Saccharobesus litoralis: one gene and its partner. The protein of the gene in region 2 binds, or shares a complex with, the protein of the main gene of each other region. Links are inferred from orthologs where the notes say so. Each region holds a gene or a part of one and is shown on either strand. Other genes may lie near its edges. The genes, in order: pabB and C2869_RS03310.

Evidence for each region.
Region 1: the proteins of C2869_RS03310 (region 2) and pabB are in contact, whole or in part, in a solved structure (PDB 8RP0), measured with the Escherichia coli proteins. The link is inferred for Saccharobesus litoralis from one-to-one orthologs.

Annotation. Positions count from the first base shown.
Region 1 is NZ_CP026604.1:4,112,595-4,128,847, reverse strand. The notes cover bases 7,513-10,343. They hold pabB (aminodeoxychorismate synthase component I), read right to left. Parts: upstream 9,706-10,343; coding sequence 8,320-9,705; downstream 7,513-8,319. Other genes in these bases: C2869_RS15025 (fumarate hydratase), read left to right, coding at 9,892-10,343; C2869_RS15035 (NUDIX hydrolase), read right to left, coding at 7,713-8,291; cysB (HTH-type transcriptional regulator CysB), read left to right, coding at 7,513-7,712. Outside these bases: phosphate regulon transcriptional regulator PhoB, read left to right, coding at 28-717; phosphate regulon sensor histidine kinase PhoR, read left to right, coding at 722-2,044; pyrC (dihydroorotase), read left to right, coding at 2,134-3,165; C2869_RS15060 (6-carboxytetrahydropterin synthase), read left to right, coding at 3,179-4,054; C2869_RS15055 (M23 family metallopeptidase), read left to right, coding at 4,035-4,883; C2869_RS15050 (hypothetical protein), read right to left, coding at 4,923-5,687; C2869_RS15045 (sensor histidine kinase), read right to left, coding at 5,796-6,482; more of cysB, read left to right, coding at 6,738-7,512; more of C2869_RS15025, read left to right, coding at 10,344-11,421; C2869_RS15020 (DNA recombination protein RmuC), read left to right, coding at 11,492-12,760; C2869_RS15015 (DUF3025 domain-containing protein), read left to right, coding at 12,781-13,587; C2869_RS15010 (DUF1302 domain-containing protein), read left to right, coding at 13,830-15,845; C2869_RS15005 (DUF1329 domain-containing protein), read left to right, coding at 15,861-16,253. UniProt on the Escherichia coli protein: Part of a heterodimeric complex that catalyzes the two-step biosynthesis of 4-amino-4-deoxychorismate (ADC), a precursor of p-aminobenzoate (PABA) and tetrahydrofolate.
Region 2 is NZ_CP026604.1:873,828-890,076, forward strand. The notes cover bases 8,587-11,413. They hold C2869_RS03310 (anthranilate synthase component II), read right to left. Parts: upstream 10,373-11,413; coding sequence 9,800-10,372; downstream 8,587-9,799. Other genes in these bases: C2869_RS03305 (HDOD domain-containing protein), read right to left, coding at 8,587-9,550; secF (protein translocase subunit SecF), read right to left, coding at 10,560-11,413. Outside these bases: C2869_RS03275 (ABC transporter permease subunit), read left to right, coding at 1-1,988; phosphate ABC transporter permease PstA, read left to right, coding at 2,001-3,653; phosphate ABC transporter ATP-binding protein PstB, read left to right, coding at 3,744-4,565; phosphate signaling complex protein PhoU, read left to right, coding at 4,589-5,296; C2869_RS03295 (porin), read left to right, coding at 5,606-6,538; C2869_RS03300 (PstS family phosphate ABC transporter substrate-binding protein), read left to right, coding at 6,885-7,853; more of C2869_RS03305, read right to left, coding at 8,402-8,586; more of secF, read right to left, coding at 11,414-11,501; protein translocase subunit SecD, read right to left, coding at 11,514-13,367; preprotein translocase subunit YajC, read right to left, coding at 13,419-13,754; tRNA guanosine(34) transglycosylase Tgt, read right to left, coding at 13,894-15,039; C2869_RS03335 (DUF2960 family protein), read left to right, coding at 15,231-15,482; C2869_RS03340 (hypothetical protein), read right to left, coding at 15,752-16,249. UniProt on the Escherichia coli protein: Part of a heterodimeric complex that catalyzes the two-step biosynthesis of 4-amino-4-deoxychorismate (ADC), a precursor of p-aminobenzoate (PABA) and tetrahydrofolate.

The DNA of each region.
Region 1 (16,253 bases), 3.2 Mb from region 2 along the record:
GCGTTTTGAATTAGTGATGAAATTGTTATGTCTAGAAGAATATTAATAGTAGAAGATGAAGCGCCAATTAGAGAAATGCTTACCTTTGTTTTAGAGCATAAGGGTTTCCAAATTGACGAAGCTGAAGATTATCATGAAGCAATCAGTAAAGTTGCTGAACCCTACCCAGATTTAATCTTACTTGATTGGATGATCCCAGGTGGTAGTGGTATTCAAGTTGCAAAGTATATCAAGTCTGATGAATTCACCCGCAATATTCCTATCATTATGTTAACAGCGCGAGGTGAAGAAGAAGACAAAGTGCGTGGTTTAGAGGTTGGGGCAGATGACTATATAACAAAGCCATTTTCCCCCAAAGAGTTAGTTGCGCGTATTAAGGCAGTTTTACGTCGTTCATTACCAACGAGTACGGATGAGCCTTTAGAAATTCAAGGATTAAAGCTAGATCCGTCAACACATCGAGTGACAGCAGAAGAAACAGAGTTCCAAATTGGGCCAACAGAGTTTAAACTGCTGCACTTTTTTATGTCTCATCCAGAGCGAGTATATAGCCGCGAACAACTTTTAGATAATGTTTGGGGCCGAAATGTTTACGTAGAAGATAGAACGGTTGATGTGCATATTCGCCGTTTACGTAAAGCCATTTCGCCAAAAGGTCACGACCGACTTATTCAAACGGTTCGTGGCGCTGGTTACCGCTTATCAGCAAAACTTTAAGTATATGAATCAAAACGCACAACATTTTAAGCTGGTATTTAGTTTAGGTCTTGTTACTGGCTTATCATTTGTGCTGAGCCTTTATTTCGACAATTTTATCTTTTTTATGTTTCTTGGTGTGCTTGGTCTATTACTGGCACACCATTATAACTTTGTTCGATTATTTAACTGGCTTTGGCATCGTAAAACATTGTACCCGCCGCAAAGTAAAGGCAGTTGGGGCGAAATATTTGATGGTATATATAAATTACAATTAAAAAACCGTTCTCGCCGTAAAGAGTTAGGACGTTTTCTAAAACGTTTCCGCGAAGGTGCTGAAGCTTTGCCCGATGGCATTGTTTTAATGCGGAATAATGGTCAAATTGCTTGGTGCAACCAATTGGCATCACATCTTTTGGGTATTCGTTGGCCGGATGATAACAATATTCGAATTGATAATTTAGTGCGCCATCCTGACTTTATTGAAGCCTATACCAGTAAACAGTTCGATGAACCTATTATTATTCCTTCTCCTATCGCTCACGATTTAGTCATTGAGATTCGTATTGTTCCTTATACTTATGATGAGTATTTATTGTTAGCTCGTGATGTCACACAGGTTTCGCGTTTAAATCAAATGCGCAAAGACTTTATTGCTAATGTATCACATGAATTAAAAACGCCTTTGACAGTGATCCAAGGCTATTTGGAAATGTATCGTGATTACGATATGCAGATCCCAATTAATCCCAAGTCAATTAATTCCATGTTAGAGCAGAGTGAGCGTATGATGAGCTTGATTAGTCAATTACTTGTCTTGTCTCGCATAGAAGCAAACTCTGAATCTCTGTTTGATCAGGTAATTGATGTCAGAAAAATGTTAGCTGTTATTGAATCGGAAGCCACTCAACTTAATACGCATAAAAATCATAGTATCCAGTTTGTTATTCAGCCTGACTTGATGATTTATGGTATTGAAGATGAAATGCGCAGTGCAATGACTAACCTTGTTAAAAATGCAATTCATTATACGCAGCCTGAAGGGGAAATTACGGTATCTTGGTCTTTGACTGAACAAGGTAATGCATTGTTTAAAGTAGAAGATAATGGATTAGGTATTGCTGAGCATCATCTGGCTCGATTAACTGAGCGTTTTTATCGCGTCGACAAGGCGCGAGCCCGTTCCTCTGGCGGGACAGGTTTAGGCTTGTCTATTGTCAAACATGTACTTCAACACCACCACAGTGAATTGATGATAGACAGTGTCGAAAATAAAGGTAGTTCTTTTAGTTTTGAAATTCCTCAAGATTTAGTATTACTTGAACAACCACTTAAACAAGCGAATTAACATTTATAATCACCAATTGTTACTTTACTTAATGAAGTCATGCAATTAGGATCGTGCGATTATTTATTAGCTGCATACCCTGTATTCTCATGACTTCATTAACTATTACTCGCCCTGACGATTGGCATATTCATTTGCGTGATGGTGAGCAACTAAAAGATACCGTTGGCCACGCAGCTCGCTATTTAGGCCGAGCTATCATCATGCCAAATTTGGTTCCACCCGCAACCAATACGCAATTGGCATTAGCCTACCGTGAACGTATAACCAGTCACATTCCACAAGATAGTCAGTTTAAACCGTTAATGGTTCTATATTTAACAGATAACACGACGGTTGACGATATTAAACAAGCAAAAGCCAGTGGACACATTGTTGCTGCAAAACTATATCCGGCTGGTGCGACAACTAACTCTGATTCAGGCGTGACGGATATAAAAAATATCTACCCAGTCCTAGAAGCCATGCAAGAAGCTGGCATGTTGTTGTTAGTTCATGGTGAAGTGACTTGTGCTGATATTGATATATTCGACCGTGAAAAAGTGTTTCTTGAGACGGTTCTTACGCCTGTAGTTGCAGATTTTCCTGAATTGAAAATTGTATTGGAGCACATAACAACCAAGGATTCAGTCGATTTTGTTCTGGCGCAAAACAAAAATGTAGCGGCTACAATTACAGCTCATCATTTGTTATATAACCGCAATCACATGTTGGTTGGTGGTATTAAACCGCATTTTTATTGCTTACCTATTTTAAAACGTAATACGCACCAGCAAGCTTTAGTTGAAGCCGCAACTAGTGGTAATGCTAAATTCTTTTTAGGTACGGATTCCGCACCTCACATGAAGCATAAAAAAGAAGCAGCTTGTGGTTGTGCTGGGTCATATACAGCCCACGCAGCGTTGGAGTTGTATGCTGAAGTGTTTGAGCAAGAAAATGCATTAGATAAGCTAGAGGCATTTGCAAGTTTCAATGGTCCTGATTTTTATAACTTACCACGTAATACCGATACAGTGACTTTGGTTAAGGAGCCTTGGACGGTTCCACAATCTTACGCTTTAGGCGAAGATGTTGTTGTACCTATCAAGGCTAATGAAGACATTAGCTGGCAAGTAAAATAGCTGGAAAAATTTAATGCACTTATTTGTTAACGATCTTTCCGTTATTGACTTTTCTTACTTAGATAGCCAACGAGGGATAGTTGGCGAGAGTTGGATTGTCGATGTCATCTTGGTCGGTAATTTAAATGAACAAAACATGGTTTTAGATTTTGGTCTTGTTAAAAGCCAAATCAAAACCATAATCGATGACGAATTTGATCATAAATTACATATACCTGAAGAATCGACGGGGCTTATTGCCAATCATCATGATTTAGACAGTCAAGCGATTAGTTTTAGATTAGATAATGGCGAGCATATATATGTGTCGGCTCCTGCTTCGTCATATTGTTTTGCTCCTACTGATAAAATAACTATCGAGTCTTTGTTACCTGTGATAAAAAGCCGACTGATGTTGGATATGCCCAGTAATGTGAAAGATTTGATTATCACGTTAAGGCCAGAAAAAATAGATTCGCCTTTTTATCATTACAGCCATGGTTTAAAAAAGCATGAAGGTAACTGCCAGCGAATTGTTCACGGTCACCGCTCAAAAATTATCGTAAAATCGGCTGGTAACGAAAATACAGATTATCAAACATATTGGGCTAAGCGCTGGCAAGATATTTATATTGGCAGTGAAAGTGATCTCGATCTTGAATTAGCTCATCGTTATTGTGCACAGCATGGTTTGTCGAGCGATGACTACTACGGCTTTTCATATACAGCCAGCCAAGGTGACTTTGAGCTTGTGGTCAGTAAACGTATAACCGACATAATGGATAGAGATACAACAGTTGAGTGTATTGCTGAGTTTATGTTGGAGACAATGCAAAATAAATACCCCACAGAAACATTCGAAGTTCACGCCTATGAGGGAGTATCAAAAGGTGCCATTGCTTTCAGTTAACAAAGTCAAGCCATTGTCAGTTGCTATCGCTGCATTAGTTTCGCTTAATTCATTTGTGTATGCTAGTGAGTTAACTATTGTTCGCCAAGCGTTGCAGCCTGGAGGATTTGTTTTAGGTACTTTGACTGATTGTGAATCATATACACTTAATAGCAAAACAGGCAGATGTGATGATAAAGGGCAGTTCATTTTTGGCTTTGGGCGCGATGCTAAATTGCAGCAACAAGTCGAGTTTAAACTAAAAAATGGTCAAGCATTGCTATATAACTTTCCATTAGCAGCTCGCACTTATAAAGAAGATAAAATTACTGGTGTCGCCAGTAAATATGTCGCTCCACCTGATAGTGTTATAAAACGCATTGCCAGCGACAATAAACAAATTGGTGCTGCGCGCAAAGTAGACAGCGATCTAAATGGCTATCAGCAAACTTTTATTTGGCCTAGTAAAGGGCGTATTTCAGGCGTGTACGGTAGCCGGCGTATATTCAATAATGTCCCTAAACGACCGCATTTTGGATTAGATGTCGCCGCTCCTACAGGTACTGAAGTTGTCGCTCCTGCTGCTGGTATTATTCGTTTGGCGCACAATGACATGTATTATTCAGGTGGAACCATTATTTTGGATCATGGTTATGGCTTGACTTCAACTTTCATTCATCTTTCTAAGCTAGATGTTAAAGAGGGGCAGGTTGTAAAACAAGGCGACAAAATTGCTGAGATAGGGGCCACGGGTAGGGTAACAGGTGCACATTTAGATTGGCGCATCAACTGGTTTTCTGAGCGTTTAGACCCCGCGTTTTGGGTAAAACCAGGTGGCAACAAAAAATAAATGGTAAATCTGAAACGGCTTGAACTCAGATTAAGATAATTACCATTTCTTTTTGGGTTGGAATAATACGTCCAAGTCGTCTTTATCCTTTTCACCTTTACGTCTCGCATCCGCCAAGTTTGTACTTTTCAGCTCAGCTGCAATCTCACTTAAAATAGTTTCAAGTTCAGCTTGGCGTCTATTAACGTATTCTGTGCGGTTAGCTTGTCCAGCAAGTGTGTTTAATGCTTTTTCAAAATATTGGCGGGCTGAACCAAGCATATGTGAGCTCTGAGCCGCTTTACCACGTTTTAGTAAGCTTTCCACGTTAACTCGTAATTGAAAGCCTTCTAATTTTTTATCTTCGACCATAAATAAATGTGTGTCGACTTTGCCTTTAGTATGCTCGGTTCTTAATAATGCTCTTAGTTTTTTAACCGCCTTGATCATAGTGATGATGACTCTATCTTCATCGGGGATCACAAAGTCTTCTTCTTTTTGAGCTTCAGTAGGGTTGAAGTTTTTGACTCTTTCTTGGGCGTCACGCAGGCGTTGATTGATTTCCTTAGATTCAGGGTTAACTTCAGCCATGGCTTTTAATGCATCTAAAACGCGTTGATGCATGATTAAAATCAGTTGGGGGCTGACAGGGATAGTTCCTGCGCTCATTAAAAGTTCTTCTGTGTCTTCAATAACTGCTTTATATTTTGCCAGTTCAACCCTTTTATCAGCTTCGACTTTTGTCTTGTGCTGTTGGATTGCATTCATAATCACAGCTAGTACAACTAATGCGACTACTAATCCAATCACTATTTGGAAAATCATACTTGATACTCTTTATTATTAACTGACAATTTTGCCAATCCCTGCTTTTTGACTCAGGCGTTTGCTTTTTAAAGCGTTATCTTGTTGATATTACCTAAAAATATATTCTTAGGGTAGTCTCAATTTAAATACACTGCCACCTAGCTTGCCGCCATTTGTCAATTCTATACTGCCTTGTTTATCGATATTGGTATGTGCTGCGGCTATTAAACGGGCAAAATAAAGTCCTAAGCCTGTTCTGCCTGCGTTTAAATCTAAATCATGCATCTCACTATTTTGTATGGCTAGCATGCGCTCTGGGTAGCCTTCACCGTTATCTTCGACCGTAATGATAAGTTCATTATCAATGATATCGGCAGACATACAGATAAATCCTGCGCTATATCGTAAGGCATTGATAAATATATCATTAAGCAAACTGCTGATCATATCTATATCAAAATGCCAACACAGTTCATTATCTACATTGATACTGACTTCTAATTTATTTTTTTCGATATACAGTTCGTTTTTAGCTAATATTTCATCAAACACATCGTCTAAATAATGCTCTTCAACATTAAGAGGCATCTGATTTTTTTCAGCTCGATACAGAGTGAGTAGTTGTAATAAGTTGGTATTTAGGCGCGAGGCTTCATAATGTAAACGGGCTAATTCTTCTGCATCTTCATTCGATTGATTAGACATTTTGTGACTTAATTTGTCGATTGACTGGATCAGCATACACAATGAATTTTTCATATCGTGAACGGCTGACGCTAATACAGTTGAAAAATCGATAGAGCCAGTTCCCATATTGTTATTCTCCAAATTAGGCTTTTTATTCTGTATTTTTCAGTTAGGACAGAATAAAAGCCGTAAAAAATGATTTAAATTGACTAATTTGTTGTTAATAACAAAAATTTATCAATTATTCCATGACTATAGCGTTAGTTTATTTTATAGTAATAAAAGCGAATACAACTATAGATATTTAGAATATGTGTTCAGATAGGCCTATTTAATTGAAATGGGTCACATGAACATTAGCCTAAACGGAAAGGTGAGGATATGAAACTTCAACAATTACGTTATATTGTCGAGGTGTTAAATCACAATTTAAACGTGTCTGCAACAGCTGAAAGCCTATATACATCTCAGCCAGGTATCAGTAAGCAAGTACGTATGTTAGAAGACGAGCTAGGTGTACAAATATTTGGCCGTAGTGGTAAACACTTAACTCATGTAACGCCAGCAGGCGGCGATATTATTAATATTGCACAAGAAATCTTATCTAAGGTTGAAAGTATAAAATCAGTTGCACGCGAGCATACATTGCCTGATCAAGGTAAACTGAATATCGCGACAACCCATACTCAAGCCCGTTATGCGTTGCCAGACGTTATTAAAGGTTTTATGGGGAAATACCCGAAAGTTTCTTTACATATGCATCAAGGTACGCCAGCGCAAATCAGTGATGCTGCAGCAAAAGGTGAGGCCGATTTTGCCATCGCAACCGAAGCTCTGCACTTGTACAACGATTTAGTTATGTTGCCATGTTACCATTGGAATCGTTCTATCGTTGTAAGTAAAGATCACCCGTTAGCTAAATTACGTGACGTTTCGCTAAGTGATGTTGCAAAATATCCAATGGTGACATATGTCTTTGGCTTTACTGGACGCTCGGAATTAGATCAGGCGTTTAGTGATGCTGGGTTAGATCCGAAAATCGTATTTACCGCAACTGACGCTGATGTTATTAAAACATACGTTAGATTAGGTGTTGGGGTCGGGGTTATCGCGACCATGGCTATTGATGAAATGTCTGATAAGGACTTAGTTGCGATTGATGCTAGTCACTTATTTAAGCCGAGCACAACAAAAATTGGTTTCCGTAAAGGAACCTTCTTACGTCAGTACATGTATGACTTCATTGAGCGCTTTGCACCACATCTAACGAAAGATGTCGTTGAAAAAGCCATCATGTTGAAAAATGCCGACGATATTGATGCTATGTTTGCCGATTTAAAATTGCCTGTTAGGTAGTTAAAATTCAGGTATAGCTTGAATAAAGCCAGTTGGGTTATTTGATAACCGACTGGCTAAATCAACCAAAATTCCCGCTGTTGCTCCCCACACTAACGCACCTTGATAACTAAAAGCATATACGGTTAAGCGTGCATTATTCTTTTTGATTCTTATCTTGGTGAACTGCCATGGTTGGCAAAGGTATGCTAACGGCACTTTGATAATTTGATGAACTTCGTCAGTATTAATTTTTGTTTGATAAGGTGGGGTAATAAAATTGACGTAAGGTTCTATTTTATAGCCGCTCAACGTATAAAACGTATTTATTTTTATTGCGGTTTCTGGGGTTACCTCTAAGCCTATTTCTTCTTTTGTTTCTCTTGATGCAGTTTGCGCCAGAGACTGGTCAACTAATTCATCGAATTTACCACCAGGGAAACTAAATTGACCAGGATGACTGCGCAGTGAATGTTGTCTTTGGGTTAAAATAACATTGGCTTGCTTATTGTGAGCAAGTTCAATCAAAACCGATACTGCCGATTGCTTGAGTTGATGTTTTGCAAAATCAAAACGCTGGCCTGTAGTTTGGCTAAGCACAATATTGGATTTTAATCTGTTCGCTATTTTAGACAGTGTCGGGTTGCAATACAGGTAAGATTTTGGCGACCTTATGAAAGGTTTCTTGATATTCACTTTCTAGCTCCGAATCCATGACGAGCCCCCCCCCAGCCCAACAATATAGTTTGTCTTTAGAGGCGACTAAAGTGCGGATACAAATATTGGTATCCATTTTATTTTGCCAGTCAATATAACCGATACTGCCACAATAAATATGGCGTCGATGGGGTTCTAGTTCTTCAATAATCTCCATGGCTCTAATTTTAGGCGCTCCGGTTATTGAACCACCTGGAAAAGCGCCTCTGAGTAAATCAAATGGCGATTTATCTTCTGCTAGCTCACCAACAACCGTGCTAACTAGGTGATGGACAGCTGGAAAACTTTCAATTGCAAATAGGCTAGGCACATCAACACTTTTGGGCTTCGCGACTTTGCTTATATCGTTGCGCAATAGATCGACAATCATTAAGTTTTCAGCTCGGTCCTTCGATGAACTTGCCAGTATCTCAGCTTGTTTTTCGTCTTCCAATTGCGTTTTCCCACGAGCTATCGTGCCTTTAATCGGTTTTGTTTCTATTTTATTTTGCTGCAATTGAATAAAGCGCTCTGGCGATAAGCATAAAATGGTATTGTTTTTACTTTGAATAAAGGCCGAAAAAGGGGCTTGATTGACTGCTGTTAACTGAGTGTAAGCTTGCCACAAAGACCCTTGATAATGCGCTTCAAACCGTTGCGCAAGGTTAATTTGATAGCAGTCACCACTTTGTAGGTAATGCTTCACGCGGTTGAATTTTGTTCTATATTCATCGAACGTCATATTAGCAGCCCATGCTGACGTTAATGAAAATGTAGGTTGTACAGCCGAGTTGTCTATTTTCGTTAAAAGCTTATTTAAGCGATCTAGTTTTGGCTGGTAATCGAGTAAGTACCAAAGTTGAGTTTTATTATCAAATACCAGTGCCCAGTCATATATACCTACGCATAGTTCGGGACAGTCAAAACCTACATCGGCTATTTCGGGTAGCTTTTCGATTGTACGGCCTAAATCATAGCTAAACCAGCCAACAAGACCACCGCAAAATGGAAAGGTTTTAGGGGCTAATTGTTGCGGTTTATTGTTTTGCCAAATAGTTTCAGCGATTTTAATGGGATCGCCAGATTTATATTCGCTATTTCCGCTGTGATTATCGGTTATTTTTGTACAAGCATTTTCATACACTAACTCAAATGTCGGCGAGCATAAAATAATATCGTAATGGCTGTTTTGATGACTTGAGTTACCAGAATCGAGAAAAATGGCTCCATGTTCTTGGCTAATTGCTGCAAAAACGGATTTTGGTCTATGCGGTAAATCTAGTTTTGTTATAAAACGTGAATCGGAAAAATCACTCATTTAGCTAATTAATTGACTCGTTGATATTTAATGTGCACTGCTAGGTGACTGGCAGGAAAGACAGTTCAAGGTTATCATACACCACAACCAAAAGGGAGCTTTACAACGCGTAGCTATATGATTCTTGAATTATGAATAATGAGTTGCGCCAGCTCTATTGAGACAATATAACGAGGCCTTTACATCATGTCAGTGATCCGCCAACAAGATTTTATTGAAAGCATCGCCGATGCATTACAATTTATCTCTTATTACCATCCCTTAGACTTTGTTCAAGCTATTGATAAAGCTTATCAAAAAGAACAAAACAAAGCGGCTAAAGACGCCATGGCGCAAATTTTAATTAATTCGCGTATGTCGGCAGAGGGACGTCGTCCTTTATGTCAGGATACTGGCATTGTAACTTGCTTTGTTAAAGTCGGTATGGGTGTTCAATGGGATAAAACCGACATGACCATTCAGCAAATGGTTGATGAAGGGACTCGACAAGCTTACACAAACCCAGATAACCCTTTGCGAGCGTCGATTGTCGCTGATCCTGCAGGTACGCGAAAAAATACTAAAGACAATACACCTTCTGTTGTTCATATCGACATGGTAGAAGGTAATGAAATTGAAGTTATGATAGCGGCCAAAGGTGGCGGCTCTGAAAATAAAACCAAAATGGCTATGTTAAACCCGAGTGATTCAATTGCTGATTGGGTGGTAAAAACATTGCCGTCAATGGGGGCAGGTTGGTGTCCTCCTGGTATGCTAGGTATAGGTATTGGTGGAACGGCAGAAAAAGCCGCGGTACTTGCCAAAGAAAGCTTAATGGACCCTGTTGATATTCAAGAGTTGATAGATCGTGGTCCGCAAAATGCTGAAGAAGAATTACGTTTAGAAATTTTTGAACGTGTTAATAAACTAGGTATTGGTGCCCAAGGTTTAGGTGGTCTAACCACTGTTGTTGATATTAAAATTAATACAGCACCAACTCATGCGGCATCAAAGCCAGTTGTGATGATCCCTAACTGTGCAGCGACTCGCCATGTCCATTTTCATTTAGACGGTTCAGGCCCAGCAGAGCTTAAGCCACCTAAGTTAGAAGAGTGGCCAGAAGTGACTTTTGAAGTGGGTGAAAATACGCGTCGTGTTAATGTTGATGACATTACTAAAGAAGAAACCCAGCAATGGAAAGCGGGCGACACTATTTTATTATCTGGAAAAATATTAACAGGTCGAGACGCTGCTCATAAACGTATTAAAGAATATTTAGAACGCGGTGAAGCGTTACCAAATGGCGTAGATTTTAATAATCGCTTTATATATTACGTAGGGCCTGTGGATGCTGTAGGTGACGAGGTCGTGGGACCAGCAGGTCCAACTACGTCAACACGTATGGATAAGTTTTCAGAAATGATGCTAGGTGATGCTGGCTTAATGGGCATGATAGGTAAAGCCGAGCGTGGACCAGCAACGGTTGAAAGTATCAGTAAACATAAAGCGGTATATCTAATGGCAGTTGGCGGCGCGGCGTATTTGGTTGCTAAAGCCATTAAGAAATCAAAAGTCGTGGCTTTTGAAGACTTAGGTATGGAAGCGATATATGAGTTTGAAGTAGAAGATATGCCAGTAACGGTTGCGGTTGATTCGACCGGCAATAATGTACATGAAACGGGCCCTGCGATTTGGCAAGCCAAAATTGCTGAGCTTGATGGTGCTTTAGATAAGTAAAGAGTACTGTTAATAATTACAGTTATTTGTTATAAAGGCGTCTGTTGACGTCTTTTTTGTATCTAGCCTTATGTACGCACAGCTTCAAGCTTTTGAATTAACGCATTATTTATTGTTTTCTAGTCTTTTACTAAATGTATTAACTTGCATCGGCTTGGTAAAAATATACTTTGCAAAACGTGAAGACGTTGTTACACAAATGCAGAATATCATCATCAAAGAAAATGCTGATCTAAGGCAATCTTTGCTGAACCAGCAATACGAATCTTCGCAAAGCCAACAAAGTCATTTTAATAATTTATCTCACCAGCTAAATAATTCAATATTAAACGGCTTTAAAAACATAGCTGAAAATAGTCAGAGCGTTGCAGCGCAACAGCGTCAAGAGCAAACTCAAGCGTTAAAGTGGCATGCTGACGTTGTCGGTAAGCGTATTGATAACCTCACTCAAAATACAGAACAAAGGTTAGATAAGATCAGCGACAGAGTGAATGAAAAATTAAATGAAGGTTTTGCGAAAAGTATCGAAACCTTTAATCGGATTATGCAACGTTTAGCATTAATTGATGAAGCACAAAAGCAAATCAGTGAGCTATCGACCAATGTAACGAGTTTGCAGACAATTTTGGCTGACAAACGTTCTCGTGGTGCCTTTGGCGAAGTGCAGCTATACGCTTTGTTAGAAAATACCCTAGCACCTAATCAATTCAGCAAACAAGCTAAATTGAGTAATGATAAAATTGCTGATGCCATTCTTGAACTGCCTCAACCGACAGGGCGTATTGTTATCGATTCAAAATTTCCGTTGGAATCATATCAAAGGATGACTGATTTACAGCTAGCAAACGCTGATCGCAATGCTGCAATTAAACAATTTAAACAAGATGTGAAAAAACATATCACAGACATTGCAACTAAATACATTATCCGCCATGAAACCGCAGATAGCGCTATTTTATTTTTACCTGCAGAAGCAATATTTGCCGAAATACATGCCCACCATAATGATCTGGTTGAATTAGCCTGGCAACAAAAAATATGGTTAACATCACCAACTACATTAATGGCCGTTTTGACTACAGCCAAAGCGGTGTTAAAGGATGAAGCGACTCGCGAGCAAGTTCATATTATTCAGCAACATTTAACCTTGCTTAGTGATGATTTTAATCGCTTTGGTAAACGATTCGACCAATTAGCTCGACATATTGATCAAGCGGCTAACGATGTTAAACAAATTCATACCTCAGCTCAGAAAATATCCGGCCGTTTCAATACAATAGAAAATCTTAATTTAAACGATGAAATTTCGCCTGAATTGGCCGACAATGCAGGTAAATAAGTTGTAAGTTATAAAACAAGTTGAATCAAATCAATATATTACATTCAGCACTGGTTGAGCATGGTTTATATGCTGATATCCGTAACCTTATTGGTATACACCAGTATTCGGCTATTCCCAGCGCTGATACATTAAATTCACTCGCGGCTAACTTCTCGCAATTTAAACAATTAGGGTTAACCTTTGTGCCGCAAACGGAAAATTTTGACTGGCAGGGGCAATACTATGAGGAAGTGATTAATCAACGTAAAATTATTCCTACCCGCCTGAACAATTGGCATGATCTGTTTAATGCGTGTATTTGGTTGTTGTTTCCGCAAACTAAACGTTTGTTAAATCAGCTCCATTACGCCGATATACAAGCACAAGGCTTAAAAAAAAGAACCAAACGGCGAGATGCCTTAACGCTATTTGATGAATGTGGCATTGTGTTTGCCATTTCAGATCTTGATTGGGCGCTTAAATTGCGTGAGCACCAATGGACAACCTGTTTTTGGCAACAACGTGCTGATTGGGATACAAGCATCCGCCCGTTTATGTTTGGCCATGCTAATTACGAAATGGCTTTAGAGCCATATTTAGGCCTTACGGGTAAAGCTTTTTTTATTCAAGTCGAGAATGACTTTTTCCAACAGGAATTAAAGGTTCAAATCCCGATTATTGATCAACTTTTAGTTGAACAAATCTTATCGAGAAAACAATTGGAAGATAATCAAAACTTATCGCCAATGCCGTTTTTAGGCATACCTAGCTGGTATCAGGACAATGAGTCACTGGGCTTTTATCAAAATATCGATTACTTTCGCCCGAAACGAATTAAAAAATAAAAGTTGTGAAATACTTATCAAAATAAGTGGTTAGATTGGCACTTTATTTAATCTCGTAACAAATACATTACAAAAATGGCTGGAAATTCTGTAAAAAGCAGCCAGACTATTGAATTATAGGTAATTTACCACTGGTAAGACCTGATGAAAATGTTAAGATGTTGTGATGAGTCCTATCAAAGATTAATACCAATAACACCTTGTTACTGTGCCCGACAGATAACAAATGGGGGATACTTTTTATGAAGCGTAAAGCGACTCAAGCCTTAAATGCTTGCAAAGTCAGTTTATTAGCAAGTGCCGTAACTTTAGCGTTAAGTAGCCAAGTTCACGCTGTCGAATTTGAGCTAGGTGATGTTACGGTTAATTTTGACTCTACTTTCAGTTTTGGCACCAGTTATCGTGTGGAAGATAGAGACTTTGATTTAATCGGTAAAAACAATCATCCTCGTTTTAATTGGCAAGGGTATAGCCTAAGTAACCCCATTTATACTAATCGTGATATTTGGCCGCAAGCGGGGGCTTTTTCAGCCAATGGTGATTTAGGTAATCTAAATCACGATCCCGGAGACGCTTTTTCTACCTTATTTAAAGGCACCCATGAGTTAGACATTAACGCTGGCGATTTCGGTTTTTTCACGCGTTTCATGTATTTTTATGACGATGCGGCTCAAGGTAAAAAAGCTTGGTCTAATCCATTAACCGGTACAACTTATGATATTTGTGCAGATCCCGAAGCGAAAGAGCAAGTATGTCAAGATTTTCGTTTGTTAGATGCATTTGTCTATGCGGACTTTACGATAGGTGATGATATTCCTGTTTCTGTTCGCTTAGGTGATCAGGTAGTCAGTTGGGGGGAAAGCACACTCATTTCTCATGGCATCAACTCAATTAACCCAGTTGATATTGCTCGCTTAAAAGCGCCAGGCGCTGAACTTAAAGAAGCCTTTATTCCGGTTGGTATGCTATGGGCATCACTTGGCTTAACAGATTCAGTTTCGCTTGATTTCTTTTATCAATATGAATGGAAAAAAACTATTTTACCGGCACCTGGGAGCTATTTTTCAACTAATGATTTTGCAGGGGATGGCGGTTATCAAAATAATGTGCAGTTAGGCTTTACCCAAAACCCTGATATGAATGCGGCTTATGTGGCTTCTGTCATTAATGGTTTGGCGCAGGTGGCTCCACAAAGTTTACCAAGTGCGTTAATAGGCCTAGCACGCAGTGTTGCAGTTGTCGGAAATAATACAGATGTTGAGCCAGATGATGGTGGTCAATATGGTTTAAAACTGTCTATTTATTCTGAAGATCTAAATGATACGGAATTTAGTTTTTATCATATGAATTACCATAGCCGTCGACCACTTATTTCTGGCCGAGCGTCTAATTTTGGTTCACAAAGTATTACTGAAGATGTGCAAACTGTTTTAACAAAAGGCGTTAAAGCGGATGCGTTGCATGAACTCGATGTATTTACCCAAGCGATTTTAGAATACCCAGAAGATATAAAGCTTTATGGTTTTAGTTTTAATACCAGTATTGGTGAAACTGCGTTAGCAGGTGAAATTGCTTATCGCCAAGACGAACCCTTACAAATAGATGATGTCGAGTTATTGTATGCGGGTATGCCAGAACAGTTAGCTAATGCTGGATTACCTGGGGCTGAATCTTTGGCTGGCATTTCGCAAATAGAAGGTACACAGCCTGGTGATATAGCGCGTGGCTATTTGTTATTTGATACAACCCAGATACAAGCCACAGTAACGCATTTATTTGGCCCGACCTTAGGTGCTGATTCTTTAGCGTTGTTAGGCGAAGCGGGTTACGTCATGATAGATGATTTTCCTGATACGCTCGATATTCATTTGAATGGTCCGGGTACCAGCCGAATAGGGGTTGATGATTTTAAACAAGGTTTACGGGCTGATTTAGCCGGTGGTGAGGAAACGAATCCATTCCCAACCGAATCGGCTTGGGGTTATCGAATGGTTGGTAAATTAACCTACAATAACGTAGCTGGTATGTTTAATGTTTCACCTCGGGTTATTTTTTCACACGATGTTAAAGGAATAACGCCAGATCCCATGTTCTTATTTGTTGAAGATAGAAAGTCCGCCAGCTTTGGTGTAAGTGCTGAATATCAAAACAAAATTACCGCCGATTTATCATACAACGCATTCTGGGGTGGCGTAGGTACAACTAATAACTTTGCTGATCGCGACTATGTTTCTTTCAGTATTAAATATTCAATTTAATAGGCGCAAAATTTTATGAAAAATAAATTATCTATTATTGCTACCAGCCTATTTTTAATTGGTTTTGCTGGAGCGAGTTACGCAAAAATCACGGCTGAACAGGTTAAACGATTAGGTCAAGATTTAACGCCAATCGGGGCTGAAAAAGCGGGCAACGCAGATGGCAGTATTCCAGCTTGGAATGGCGGTTTAAATAAACCTGTTGTTGGCTATAACAAAGGTGATCATCACCCAGATCCTTTTAGTTCGGACAAGCCATTGTTTGTGATTGACGCAAGCAATTATCAAACCTATGCGGCTAATCTAAGTGAAGGGCAAAAAGCTTTATTTAAAGCCTACCCTGATACTTTTAAAATGCCTGTCTATCAAACGCGTAGAACCGCCGCGTACCCGCAGTTTGTGTATGAT
Region 2 (16,249 bases):
TCGAAAACGCTTATCGCTTTACCTCAAAGCCATCATTAGAGTTTTACGACATTCATAATGATATTGGTCGTAAGACTTTTGACCAGACTTTAGAGTTTGACGCTAATATCAGTACATTCTCGGCCTCTGCACCACATTTAAAGCAATTTGCGTTTGGTTTTGATGACGGAACGGCTGTGGTTATTAAACCAGGGTTTCGTGTTACTTTTCCAAACGACGTACGTAAAATCAGCCCAACTTATAAATACCCTTTAGGTAAAACACCAATTATCTTGAGTGAAGCGGGTGAATCAATTGAGCAAATTGCCTTTACAGTAAACGAAGAAGCAGCTGGTTTTCTTTTTACTACACAAAGTGGTGAGTTGAGCTACACCTATTTAGTAGCCGAAGAAAACTTCATGACTGATGAACTTGAGTGGCAGGGTGAAACACTCACGTTTGATACAATTCGTGGCGATATACAAGCATTACATATTAGCCCAGACTTAAGTCGTGCTTTTGTCATTCAAGATAAATTACTCTCAGTCATTGATTTGCGCGATATAGAAGAAGTTGACGTTTTATATCAATTGAATGTAGCTAACACGGAAATAGTTGCATCAACTTTATTACCTGGCGCTAACTCGATCTTAATTGCAGAGACTTCAGGCGTAATAAGCCAATGGTTTGAAATCAACGGTAAAAATGGTCGCGAGTTTATCAAGGCGCGTCAATTTGAAACCGGCAATACACAAATTAATGCACTTTACCCTGAGTTCTATCGCAAAACCTTTTTTGCCGCCAGTAACAATGGCCAGTTAGGTGTATACCACACAACAAGTGAAGCTAACCTGTTTGAAGATGCGATGTCTGATAGCAACATTAGCCACTTTGCCGTTGCTCCGCGTTCTAATGCGGCGATTATGCAAACTAACAACAGTTTGCAAATTATTAAAATTGAAAACGAACATCCAGAAGTTACCTGGTCTGCTATTTGGCAGGAAGTCTGGTATGAAGGCTATCCTGAGCCTGACTATATTTGGCAATCAACCTCAGCTGGCGATGACTTTGAATCTAAATTCAGTTTGGTACCTATTTCATTTGGTACGATAAAAGCGGCGCTTTATGCCATGCTATTTTCTGTGCCAATTGGTTTAGCTGCCGCCATCTATACCGCTTACTTTATGCCATCACGCGTGCGTAAAGTGGTTAAGCCCACCATTGAAATTATGGAAGCCTTGCCGACTGTTATATTAGGTTTCCTTGCCGGTTTATGGTTAGCACCATTAGTTGAAGAGAACTTACCCGGTATTGTTGTCCTTATGCTATTGATGCCTGTCGTGATTATAGGCGTTGCCTATGCTTGGCATGTTATGCCTAAAGCCCTAACTCAGCGCATTCCGGAGGGTATGGACTCGATTATTCTTATTCCAGTTATTCTATTGTTAGGTTGGGTTTGTTTCTCAATTAGCCCTGCAATTGAACAAGGATTATTTAACGGTGACATGCGTTTATATATAACGGATGAACTAGGAATCGATTTTGATCAACGTAACTCATTCGTTGTCGGTATCGCCATGGGATTCGCGGTTATTCCAACCATCTTTTCGATTACCGAAGACGCAGTATTCTCAGTACCTAAACAATTGTCACATGGTTCATTAGCGCTTGGCGCAAGCCAATGGCAAACATTAACTCGCGTTGTGTTATTAACCGCTAGTCCTGGTATTTTCTCGGCTGTCATGATGGGTCTAGGACGTGCAGTAGGCGAAACCATGATTGTATTAATGGCAACGGGTAATACGCCGGTTATGGACTGGTCAATCTTCCAAGGTATGCGTACCTTGTCTGCCAACATTGCAGTTGAAATGCCGGAATCTGAAGTCGGTAGCTCGCATTATCGAATATTATTCTTAGCTGCATTCGTTTTATTTGTATTTACTTTCTTGTTCAACACAGCCGCTGAATTTGTTCGTCAGCGCCTGCGTGAAAAGTACAGCTCATTATAATATCAGGAGACGATAATGAATAAGTGGTTTAAATCAGGTTCTCCTTGGATTTGGATGACAGCGGGTGCGGTTAGCATCAGCTTGATCTCAGTAATAGGTTTACTGTTACTGATTGCATGGCGCGGTTTAGTTTATTTTTGGCCCTCTGATATAATTGAATTTTCGATTGAGCAAAACAATCAAAAATACACCGTCATTGGTGAGGTCTACGACAGCGAAGAAGTACCGACATCTCGTTTACGTCAAGCGGGTGTAGAACTGACTAATTATCAACAAGACACAGTAGAGCGCTTTTTAATTAAAACCGGTAACCGTGAGTTTGTTGAGTTAGATTTCCGTTGGATACTGCAAACGGATATTCAAGATAAGCAAGCAAAGCCTGGCTTAGCTAAAATAGAGCGTATTAAAAACGGTAACTTCTATGGCTATATTCACGCCGTAGTAGAGGATGGCCAAACTTATGCAGGTGAGCAAAAGTTAGCCAAACTAGATGCCGTTATTGAGCGCGCTGTAGATTTAAATGAAGACATGCTTGATATTCAAAATAGTGACATTGGCGCTATTAACTATCAGCTGGAAAATATTCGTTTAGAACAACGCGCCATTGAGCTTAAAGGTAAACTAACTGACGCCGTCATTGCTGATTTTGCTAAACAAAAATCTGACTTACAAGCAGAGTACCTAACTTACGAAAAAAGCTTAAATGAGCTGCGTGTTGCAAGCCAACGCGACAAAATTATTGTCCGTGACATGCGTGGCGAGTTAGTTGAGATACCAGCCTACCAAATTTTGGATATTCAATTTCCAAACGATATGAATGGTTTTTCAAAAGCCATTAGCTTTGTCGCGCAAATCGGTAAATTTATTTCAGACGATCCACGTGAAGCGAACACCGAAGGTGGGGTATTCCCAGCCATATTCGGCACAGTATTCATGGTTTTATTAATGGCTGTCATCGTTACACCATTTGGTGTTGTTGCTGCGATTTATTTACATGAATATGCAGCAAAAAATGCCATCACGAAAATTGTCCGCATTTCGGTTATAAACTTAGCCGGTGTACCGAGTATCGTTTATGGTGTATTTGGTCTTGGCTTTTTCGTTTATATGCTAGGTGGCAACATTGACGCCTTGTTTTACCCAGAAGCGGCACCAAACCCAACATTTGGTACACCAGGGGTAATATGGTCTGCTTTAACCTTGGCTATACTAACCTTACCAGTCGTTATAGTATCAACTGAAGAAGGTTTATCACGCATCCCAAGTGCATTAAGACAAGGTAGCTTAGCACTAGGAGCAACCAAGGCTGAAACGCTATGGCGTATTGTTATCCCCATGGCGAGCCCAGCAATCATGACAGGTTTGATTTTGGCAGTTGCTCGAGCGGCAGGTGAAGTTGCACCGTTAATGCTGGTCGGTGTAGTTAAAATGGCTCCGACTTTACCGTTAGATGGTAACTTCCCATTTATCCATCTCGATCGTAAATTCATGCACTTAGGTTTCCATATTTATGATGTAGGTTTCCAAAGTCCAAACGTCGAGGCGGCACGACCACTCGTTTATGCTACAGCTTTCTTATTGGTTACCGTGATTGTCACATTAAACATTACGGCTATCGGTATACGTAACCATCTACGCGAAAAATATAAATCGCTAGAACACTAAAAGCCAAGCTAATTTAAATAGTAACCAAATTAATTAAATAGATGACGGTTGTAGGCCGTCATCATTAAACAGAATACTTAGGGTAATTTTATGATTTCAGTAGCCCCAGATATTGCCAAGATCACCAACGCGGTCGACCCAAAAGATTTTAAGCCTGAGCAAGTGGCATTAGAAATGCAAGACCTCAGCTTACACTATGGTAACAAGCAAGCGCTTTACAACATCAATATGAAAATTCCTAAAGGTAAAGTTACCGCCTTTATTGGACCGTCAGGTTGTGGTAAATCAACCTTATTACGTTGTATTAACCGCATGAACGACTTAGTAGATATTTGTCGAGTTGACGGCGCCATCAACCTTGAAGGTAAAAATATCTATGATAAAGACGTAGATGTTGCCACATTACGCCAAAATGTTGGTATGGTGTTCCAGCGCCCTAACCCTTTTCCTAAGTCTATTTACGAAAATGTGGTCTATGGTCTACGCTTAAAAGGTATCAACGATAAACGCCATTTAGATGAAGTTGTAGAAAGCTCTTTACGTAAGGCCGCTCTTTGGGAAGAAGTAAAAGACAGACTAAACGACAGTGCGTTTGGTTTATCTGGTGGTCAGCAACAGCGTTTAGTTATTGCCCGCGCCATAGCCATAGAACCAAAAGTACTTCTGTTGGATGAACCGACATCAGCGCTCGATCCCATTTCAACTTTAACAATTGAAGAATTAATCAACGAATTAAAAGAAGCCTACACTGTGGTCATTGTGACACATAACATGCAACAAGCTGCACGTGTATCAAACTACGCCGCATTTATGTTTATGGGCGAATTAATCGAATATTCTGATACAAACAAACTATTTACGGCTCCGTCTATTAAGAAAACGGAAGACTATATTACAGGGCGTTACGGTTAAACCCGCACGAAAGAGGTATCAAGATGGAATTAAACTTAGATAAACACATATCCGGACAATTTAATAAAGAGCTGGAACAAGTACTAAGCCATGTTCTCGAAATGGGCGGTTTGGTAGAAAACCAATTAAAAGATGCGTTAACTGCCATGAATGATTTAGATTCATCTCTGGCTGATACTGTTATTGCCAATGACAATAAAGTTAACTCGTATGAAACGATTATCGATGAAGAGTGCACGCGCATTATTGCTAAGCGCCAACCAGCGGCAATTGATTTACGTTTAGTTTTAGCTATTGCAAAAACCATTGCCGATTTGGAACGTATCGGCGATGAAATATGCCGTATAGTAAAAACGGCTCGTGACAAATACTCCAATGAACAAAAGCAGTTATTAGTCGATTTGGACCATATGGGACGCAAAGTGCTAATCATGTTATCTAAGGTGCTAAATGCCTTAGCCCGCATGGACAGCAACGAAGCATTTGAAGTTTACCAAATGGATACACAAATTGATAAAGCTTATGAAGCAATTAACCGCCAACTCATGACTTACATGATGGAAGACCCAAGAGCCATTCCTAAAATTATGGATGTCATGTGGGCAACGCGTTCATTAGAGCGCATTGGTGATCGCTGTCAAAATATCAGTGAACACGTCATTTACTTCATTAAAGGCACAGACGTTAGACACTTCAATCGTGATCAAATAAAACAAACTATTGCTCAATAACCTTTTTCATAAAAAGCTCCTACTTGGAGCTTTTTTTCTTCAATAAATTCAAACACTAAGTCTACAAACTCCCCAAAAACCCACTTATTTAACTTTTAGCGCTGGTAAATTAAACATTTGCATATACAGTTATTTTTAAGCAGCAATTTCAGTAGCTTGAAACTTTTATTACAGTTTTATTTACCCTGTAATATTAGTGTCATATTAGGTACATAAAATCGCAACCAATTAGAAATGTAACTGAAATACATCTGTCATCTTTCAGTTTTAAAAATCGTAATAATTCACTTTTTGTAGTGGGAATAAATCATGAAATCACTAGTTACCGCCACCCTTATCACGTCAGCCATGTTTGCTTCTTTTGCACAGGCAGACGACAGTAAAGCCATTCAACTTTATGGTAAAGCCAACTTAGCAGTAGTCGTTGCTGACGAAGGTGTAGACACTTACAGTGATATTAAAAGTCACGCTTCACGCTTTGGTGCTAAAGGTGAGTTTAAATTAGACAATGGTCTAACTGCACTTTATGTTTACGAATGGCAAGTAAACCCAGATGACAAAAAGGATAACTTAACAGCTCGTAACCAATATCTTGGTGTTAAAGGTAACTTTGGTGAAGTGGTTATTGGCCGTATTGATACAGCATTTAAGAAGTCTCAGGGTAAAGTGGATTTATTCAGCGATTACAAAGCCGATATCAAAAACCTTTGGGAAGGCGAAAACCGTTTAGCCGACGTAATTAACTTTAAATCTGCATCATTTAACGGTTTTAAAGTTGCTGCGACTTACGTTACTGAAGCAAGTGACGATCCAGAAGCTAAGCCAGGCGTATCACTAGCTGTTAGCTACGGCGACGAAAAATTGAAAAAATCTGACACTTATTTTGCCATTGCAAATGACAGTGAAGTTGATGGTGTCGACGCAACGCGCTTTGTTGCTTCAATAAAACTTGACCAATTAAAGCTTGGTGCAATTTATCAAACTGAAGAAAAAGTTGACGGCACAGACGAGTTAGACGGTATTTTTGTTAGTGCTGCATATAAGCTAGGTAGCGCAACATTAAAAGCCCAATATCAAACAGCTGACCAAGACATGGGTGCCAACAAAACCAGCACTACATTAGGTGTTGATTACAAGCTAGGTGCGGCAACTAAAGCCTACACTTGGTACTCTCGTATTGATAACGATATCGACGGTTCTGACGAAGGTTACTTCGCGCTAGGCCTAGAGCAAAAATTCTAATCAATAGTCTTCTCGAACAGGTCTTATAGTTCATTGTCATCGCTTACTCGCCCCAATCACATAGTAGAGCATATGCTCATGGGGCCTCGAAGCTTGACGGCTTCCTCTAAAACCTGCTCGCTTTGACTATTTAGTTAATCTATAGCCACTTTTTAGTGGCTATATTCTCTTAATTACCCTTAATCAAACTAATTTATTTTCGCGATTGTCGTGCGTTTTCGGCTGCGTTTTACCCAGAGAAATTATCTGAAAATAAAACGTACTGAAATAACTGACTGTAATATTACTGACATAAAATCGTCATAAAATTTATCGCAATTAAATACGACACCGTTTGGAGTTAATAATGAAACTTAAAGCACTCGCAAAAGTAGTAGGTTTTGCTGCTGCGACTTTATTCGCCGCACAATCTGTTGCTATCGATGAAAATTTACCTAAATACAAAAAGACCAGTGGTATTTCTGGCAAGCTATCATCTGTTGGCTCTGATACATTAGCTAACATGATGACTTTCTGGGCTGAAGAATATAAGCGAATTTATCCAAACGTAACCATTCAGGTTCAAGCTGCTGGTTCATCTACAGCTCCGCCAGCGTTAACAGAAGGTACTTCTCAATTCGGTCCTATGAGCCGTAAAATGAAATCAAAAGAAATTGAAGCGTTTGAAAAACGTTTCGGTTATAAGCCAACGGGTGTACGTGTTGCTATCGATGCATTAGCGGTATTTGCTCACAAAGATAATCCATTAAAAGGCTTAACAATCAAACAAGTTGATGCCATTTTCTCAAGCACTCGTAAATGTGGCGGTAATGAAGATATTGACCGCTGGGGCCAATTAGGTCTTTCTGGTGAGTGGACACGTAAAGATATTCAATTATTTGGTCGTAACTCTGTATCAGGTACTTACGGTTACTTTAAGTCAAAAGGCCTTTGTAAAGGTGACTTTAAAAATAACGTAAATGAGCAACCGGGCTCAGCATCAGTAGTACAATCTATCTCTTCTTCTTTAAATGCGATTGGTTACTCTGGTATCGGTTATAAAACATCGGGTGTTAAAACAATTCCTTTAGCGAAAAAAGGCACTAAGTATGTTGATGCAACAATGGCAAACGCGATCTCTGGTAAATATCCGCTTTCTCGTTACCTATATGTTTACATCAACAAGCACCCTAACAAAGCACTAGACCCGTTAACAGCTGAGTTCTTACGCATGATTTTAGCGCAAAAAGGTCAGCACATTGTTGAAAAAGACGGCTACATTCCTTTACCAGCTGCAGTGGCTAACAAAGAATTGAAAAAGCTTGGTTTACTATAAACGTTAACCAACTAGATAATGCCAAAAGCCAGCGATAAGCTGGCTTTTTTGTATCTTCATACCTAAGTTTTTTTCTTTTTAAGCAGAATACCTAGTTGGGTTTTAATTAAACGTTGACCAATTACAGTTCCGCAAAGAATTGATCAGTTGAGGCGAAGTAATATTAAGAAAAATCTAAAATAGGTTACTGTGCGCTGTTCCAGACGCTTTACTGCATTCCCACATCCATGTAGGTCGAAATTTATTTCGACAATAGCAGTAAAGCTGCTACAAGCTTGGTTTCTAGCTATTAAATTGCCTAATATTTGATCCTTTGGCGAGACTTGCTTATGCCCCCCTACTTTTGGTGCCTGCTGGGATGCGGTACTTAGAATTTGCTGGGAACAAAATTCTGTAATCTTACTCTTTTAGTCAGTAAGGTTTTCTGGCTCTGCAAGCATAAATGCTCGCCCACAAAAACTTTAGATTTTTAAACGATTATTTTCGACAAAAGTCGGTGGATTAATTACCTTACTCGAAGTGATTAGGCTTAATAGTTAATAGAAAAACTAATAACTCGCAATATTGAGGTTAAGGCGTTTTAAACTCAACTTACGTAGTTCAATGATCTCTTGAGTGGAAATTTGGTTTACCGCAAAAAACGCTTTTGCTTCTTGCTTTGAAATTAAATTATGGCGCTGCAGCATTTTATAACGCGCGTAGGCAATACCTTTAGACAACAACTTAGTCGCTTCAGAATACTCATCAAAGCTCACATCGCTGGCGTAATCTTCAATTAGTGGCAATACCATCATGCGTTTCAGGTTAAAACTTTCCACTATATTGGCACTAATAGGTGCTGAAAATTCCATCATCAAATTACGTAGTTTGATTGGATCAGGCTCTAAATCGACTAACGCATCATGCTCTTCTTTCATGCGACCATCACGCGCTTCAGTTAATTTTTTCTTCCACACTTCGTCAAAAACGCGATAATACAAGCGAATTATGGCTGATTTGCCAATGTCATGAAACATGCCTGCAACAAATAAAGCACTTTCATTTTGATCATAGATTTGGGCTAATTTACGACAGCATATTGCCGTTGCTAGGCCATTTTCCCAAAGCTTACGCTTCATCAATCGAAACGGCTCTGTGCTATGTGGCACCCACTGGCGCAATGCAAATGAAGGGATAACAAAAGGCAGGTTTTCTAAGCCAATATAACTTAACGCCGTTTTAAGTTTATCTACCCGTACTTTTTTCGCTTCTGCCGATTTACGATATACAGGCAAGTTAACAAATTTAATCAGATCTTCCGTTAACCATTGCTGAGATGCGACTAGCGGCTCTAATCGGCTAATAGATGCAGCTTTAACCGACAATATATCTAATGAGGCTGGAACGGCATCTGAAGTGCCTATTGTTCGCTCTACGACACTGTCTGTTTCTAAAATACGCTCGCGAAAAAGCAAATCGACTTCAGAATTGACCTCGCTGGACATTTCTTGTTTATGAACTGCTTTACTAAACTCTTGAGCTTGACGGCTTTCGCGAGCGTTTTTCTCTACATCCAGTAATCGGCGAGCATCATTTACATAGTCGTCTTCTTCGTACTCACCCAAAGCAATCATACGCTGACGACGGGCAAAGTCGTAACTTATCAGCAGGTCATGAAATCGTTGCTGAATACTCTCAGCGGTTGCATCTAGTGGCATATAGTTTTATTTATTCAGCATTATTTTCGGGGTAGATTTACGATCACAAACCTTAATCGGCACCACTTTTATCAAAAAGCTCTCCAATAAAAAATAGGTTTGGACACCAAACGTTTATCAGCAACCCTAACTTTGCCCTAAACATTAAAGTAAAAGATAGCCAAAAAGCTCAGCTATCGCAATGGTAACCATTACAAATCAGCAAAGCCATTTTGCAAAGGTTAAAAATGCCAAACTGTGAAACAAAGCTTAAAGTGATAAAAAGTTCTCTAACAGCTGGTAACCGTATTCAGAGGTCACTGATTCAGGGTGGTACTGAACCCCCCACAAAGGCAAAGATTGATGAGCAATGGCCATTATAGTTTGTTGATCATTATCTTGGGTTGTCGCAGTCACAGTAAAATCACGACTCAATGTATTAGGTTGAATCATTAAGGAGTGATAGCGAGTAACTGAAAAATTGCTAGGTATGCATTTAAACATTGCATGGCCGCTATGGCTAACAACGCTGTTTTTTCCATGCATGATCACCGGCGCTCGAACAATTTCAGCCCCATAAACTTGAGCAATGCTTTGATGGCCCAAACATACCCCTAAAATAGGAATATCACCAGCTAGCTCAGTGATCACATCTAACGACACGCCTGACTCATTTGGCGTACACGGACCAGGAGAAATGACAATGTGCTTGGCCTTGGCACGCTTAATGGTAGCAAGATCCCATTCATCATTACGCACCACTTTGACTTCAACATCCAATGACTGGAAATAATGCGCTAGGTTGAATGTAAATGAATCGTAGTTATCGATGAGCAGTAACAAGATATAAAACTAAAAAAGCAGGAAATTAAACAAATTATACTGGTTTTATTGGCCCATGTAACGCGGTACATGACACTGCTCAAGATAAGTAATAGATAGGGGCGAGAATGAAGAACAACAAACATAAAAAAGCCGCTGCAGAGTTAGTTATACTCGCAGCGGCTTTCAATTAACGTTATAAAAGCAACTAAATCAATGACTCTTGATCAGCACCTTCTTTTTCAACTACGGTTGGGATCAAGTCTTCTTTGCTAATACCAAGACTTAACGCGATTGAACTCGCAACATAAATAGATGAGTAAGTACCAACAAACACACCAAATAATAAAGCGGTTGCAAAACCGTGGATTAAGGCACCACCTTTAAAAAATAACGCTAACAATACTAGAATCGTCGTCACAGAGGTAATCATAGTACGGCTTAATGTTTGCGTTAACGAGATATTAATAATCTCTTCAGGCCCACCTTTACGTAATTTACGGAAGTTCTCGCGAATACGATCAGATACTACAATGGTGTCATTTAATGAGTAACCGATTACCGCTAATACAGCCGCTAAAACGGTTAAATCAAACTCTAAGCCCAAAATTGAAAATAAACCTAAAGTTAATAACACATCGTGTGCCAATGCCGACACAGAGCCTAAAGCAAAACGCCATTCAAAGCGAAATGCCACATAGATCAAGATACAAATAAGCGCGGTTAACATGGCAAGACCACCTTGCTCAGTCAACTCTTTACCGACATTAGGCCCTACAAACTCAATACGGCGCATGTCGACTTCACCTTGATCCGCTTTGCGCAGTGCTTTTAATACCGAATCACCAATTTCAGCGGCTTTAGCCCCTTCACGCGGTTCTAAACGGATCAACACTTCTGAGCTTGAGCCAAAATGCTGTACTACTGCATCGTCAAAGCCATTTTCATCTAGTACCGCACGAATACCTTTAAGTTCAGCTGATTGCTCAAAACCAACTTCAATTAAGGTACCGCCAGTAAAATCTAGGCCGAAATTTAACTTGTTCACCGCTAACGATGCCAGTGAAGCAATCATTAACAAAGCTGAGAATGCCATCGCAATTTTACGCGCTGACATAAAGGCGATAGTTTTAAAATTTACAGCTAACATATGACCGCCTCCTTATATTGAAAGTTTTTTAACATTACGACCACCATAGGCCAAATTGATTACCGCGCGTGTACCAACAATCGCAGTAAACATAGATGTTGCAATACCAATCGCTAGCGTAACGGCAAAACCTTTAATCGGCCCTGTACCCACAGCGTATAGAATAACCGCAGCAATAAAGGTGGTGATATTGGCATCAGCAATGGTCGAAAATGCACTATCGTAACCATGATGGATTGCTTGCTGTGGCCCTCGGCCATCGCGCAACTCTTCACGAATACGTTCAAATATCAACACGTTAGCATCTACCGCCATACCAACGGTTAATACAATACCCGCCATACCCGGCAAAGTTAGGGTTGCACCAGGGATCATCGACATCACGCCAACAATCAGTACCAAGTTTAAGCCCAATGCCAAGTTTGCCACCATGCCAAACCCCTTATACCAAGCTACCATGAATAACAACACGCCTAAGAATCCCCATTGAATAGCTTGCATACCTAAATCAATGTTTTCTTGGCCTAAGCTTGGCCCCACTGTGCGCTCTTCAACAATTTGAATAGGCGCAATCAAAGCACCCGCTTTGAGTAATAAAGCTAAATCATGTGCTTCTTGCGGTGAGCCTGCCCCCGTAATACGGAAGCTACTACCTAAACGCGCTTGAATAGTGGCAACACTGATAACGTCAGCCACTTTCTTAAATACTGGGTTACCGTCTTTGTCACGTTTACCCGTTGGCTTGTATTCAATAAACAGGGTGGCCATTGGTTTGCCAATCGCATCTTTGGTGGCACGCGAGAAAATGCTACCGCCCTTGCTGTCTAAGTCGATATTAACTTGCGGGCTACCGTATTCATCAAAGCTAGATGCCGCATCAATGATGTGATCACCGGTTAACATAACGCGACGTTTTAACAATACAGGCTGGCCATTATCACGACGATAATACAACTCTGAACCAGCAGGTACACGACCGCTTTGTGCCGCATACGGGTCACCGTTTTGGTCAACCATACGGAATTCAAGCGTTGCGGTGGCACCTAAAATACGTTTTGCTTGGGCGGTATCTTGTACACCCGGCAATTCGACAACAATACGGTCAGAACCTTGGCGCATAACCACTGGCTCTGCAACACCAATTGCGTTAACTCGGTTACGTATGATGGTGATGTTTTGTTGCAGTGAGCTTTCTTTAATTTCTTTAACTTTTTGCTCACCCATTAATGCAGTTAAGAAAAAGCCTTCATCGGTAGAATCATCAAAGGTAAGATCACCGTGTTTTTTCTTTAAGGCACGCTTGGCGTTAGTTAAATCTTCTTCAGATTTAAATTCAACTTTTACCCCGTTGCCAAACTCACCAATACGCGCATAACGAATTTTTTCTTCACGAAGATCGGTACGGAACGACGAAACCGTTTCTTCCTGATTTTTCTTAATCGCCACGCTCATGTCGACTTCCATTAAGAAGTGAACACCACCACGTAAATCTAAACCTAATTTCATAGGATTAGCATTTAAGTCGGCTAACCATTGTGGTGTGGCAGGCGTTAAATTAAGTGCAATAATATAGTTTTCACCATAAGCATGATTTAACGCTTCTTTGGCTTTTAACTGTTCTTCCGTATCAGCGAAACGAACTTCAACTTGGTTGTTAACTAAACCTGCAGATTGATAAGCTAAACCCGCTTTATCGAGTTCACCTTTAACCTTATCTAAATCAGTTGCTTCAAGTTGCACACCACGTAAGCCTGAAATTTGCAACGCGGGATCTTCGCCGTATAAATTGGGTAGCGCGTAAAGAAAACCTGCACAGATAATAAATATCAGCATCAGGTATTTCCATAAAGGGTATTTGTTTAGCACGGAAACATACCTTCTTTGAAATGAAAAAAGCGCTCAATGAGCGCTTAATGATTAAATTGACTTAATAGTGCCCTTTGGCAATACAGCTGTAATAGCTGATTTTTGCACTGCAATTTCAACGTTATCCGCGAAAGACACCTGAACAAAATCTTTGTCTTCAGCAACTTTAGTGATTTTACCCACTAAACCACCTTGTGTGAGTACTTCATCATTTTTAGATAGTGAAGCAACTAAATTTTTATGCTCTTTAACACGCTTAGCTTGCGGACGGTAAAGTAAAAAATAAAAGATCAATACCATCACAGCCAACATAACTAGGCTCATGAAGCTACCACCTTGTGGTTGCGCAGCATCGTTGGCATACGCAGAAGCGATAAATAAATCCATTGGGTTTCCTCGAATTTAAATTTTAGTGATTTTTTAAGCAGCGCACAGCACTGTACAGTGCGCCACATTATAATATTGTGTTATTTAATTGGGGCAATGGCTGGGTAATCAAGCCAAACTGCCTAATTAATTATTTCAGCTAGTTTGATTCAGCCTTGTTAAAACCAATATCGGCTAAAGGCGGCACGGGTAAATCACGTGCTGCGTAAAAGTCTTCAACAAACTTAGCAAAAGCGCCTGCTTCAAGTGCATCACGCATATCACTCATCAGTTTTTGGTAAAAACGTAAATTATGAATGGTGTTTAAACGCGCACCCAAAATTTCATTACATTTATCTAAATGGTGTAAATATGCGCGAGAGTAATTTTTACAGGTGTAACAATCACAATTTTCATCCAGTGGGCCAGTATCTGTTTTGTGTCTCGCATTGCGTAGTTTTAAAACACCGTCAGACACAAAAATATGACCATTACGTGCATTACGTGTCGGCATTACGCAGTCAAACATATCAATACCACGACGCACAGCTTCCACTAAATCTTCTGGCTTACCTACTCCCATCAAATAGCGAGGTTTATCTTCTGGCATTTTCCACGCTAAATGATCAAGAATGTTGATCATATCTTCTTTCGGTTCACCAACCGACAAACCGCCAATGGCGTAACCATCAAATTCAATATTAACCAAACCTTCAAGGCTTTCATCACGTAAGTGCGGGTACATGCCACCTTGCACAATACCAAACAAAGCATTTGGATTACCGTCATGTGCGTCTTTTGAACGCTGTGCCCAACGCAGTGACAATTCCATAGAATCGCGAGCTTCTTTTTCAGTCGCTGGGTAAGGTGTACATTCGTCAAAAATCATGACAATGTCAGACCCTAATTCGCGCTGCACTTGCATGGCTTTTTCAGGTGTTAATTCGATACGCTCACCGTTAATGGGGGAACGAAAGATAACCCCGTCTTCATTAATTTTACGTAAGTCACCTAAGCTAAATACCTGAAAACCGCCAGAGTCGGTTAAAATTGGCCCTTGCCAATTCATAAAATCATGCAGATCACCATGTTGACGAATAATTTCAGTGCCTGGACGCAGCATAAGATGGAAAGTATTGCCTAACACAATATGCGCCCCGATATCTTTAATTTCATCAGGCGACATACCTTTAACCGTACCGTAAGTACCGACCGGCATAAATGCGGGGGTTTCGACAACTCCGCGCTCAAAAATCAAACGGCCGCGGCGCGCTTTGCCTTCTGTAGTGATCTTTTCGAATTTCATTAGCTAACTTCAGTTTCAAGCTCTGAATATCCGAGTCGAATAACGAGCTTCAATTTGCCTAAATTTAAAGGTCGCTAATTTGACCAAAAACCCCCTTGAAAAGCAATGAAACTGGCGTTTTATTTACAGTTTGTTAGTGATTGTGTCATGATCATGCCATTATTCATTTTAAGATAGCGGCTGAAACACCCATGGCTCGAAAAATTCAATACACCTTTAAAGGTGAAACAAAACTCATCAACTTTGCTTTTGATCGATTTAATGACGCACACGAAGCTGCGGCGGCCGCTGAAGGCATCGACATCACTCGTTTTTTGGCTATGGAACAACAACTACAAATGTCAACGCGCGATAAAAAAGCTTGGCGCAGCTATCGTGATGGGGAATTTCAAAAAATGGGCTTTGGCGACATTAGGTTAGTTAAAGACGAAGAAGGCGCTTAGAGATTAGATCTCAAAAAGTAACGTCTATTGTACTTTTGACGAAGCCACGGCTTCGTCAAAGGCTTTAAATACGACGCACCGGATTTTTGTTACCGACAAATCCTATGTACCTGCTGTCCTGCAAGCACAGGATTTTGTTCCCGACAAATCCTAAGTACCTGCTATCCTGCAAGCACAGGATTTTGTTCCCGACAAATCCTAAGTACCTGCTATCCTGCAGGCACCAAAAACAGATGCCTAATGCGAGCGTCTAACCTACAAAGTAGCGCCTATTTATCAATCATATCTTTCGCGACTTTGCCGTTAGGCATCCGCATATCACCGCGATACAATACATTGGGTCGCTGAGTTTCCCCTGCCGCCAACGCAAGGCCATCTTGCACTATATTGGCTTGGCTTAAATCAACTGGAAAAAAGCCCACTTTAGCAGATTGGTCTCCTATTTCAGTCGCAGATAATTGCGAAAGAACTAATACAGGAGCGGTAGGAAATATTAAATACCAACGTTGACCAGAACGATTGCGCTGTAAGTCATTGCGTGAGATCGTTTGTAAGTTTTTACCTGTCCGTTTAGCTAAATATTGTCGGTTGGCTTGACTAAGAAAGTAAGTCGCCAGATTACCCACTTCCGCCACTGGTTTATCAAAAACCGTTTGGCGTAAAATAATATCGCCGGTAATAGTCAAATTATTAATCCGCCCTCGAGTTAAATCTCGACACCTTGTTTTACAAGCAAAAGAACCTTTGCCAATAAGCAACGCTGTACC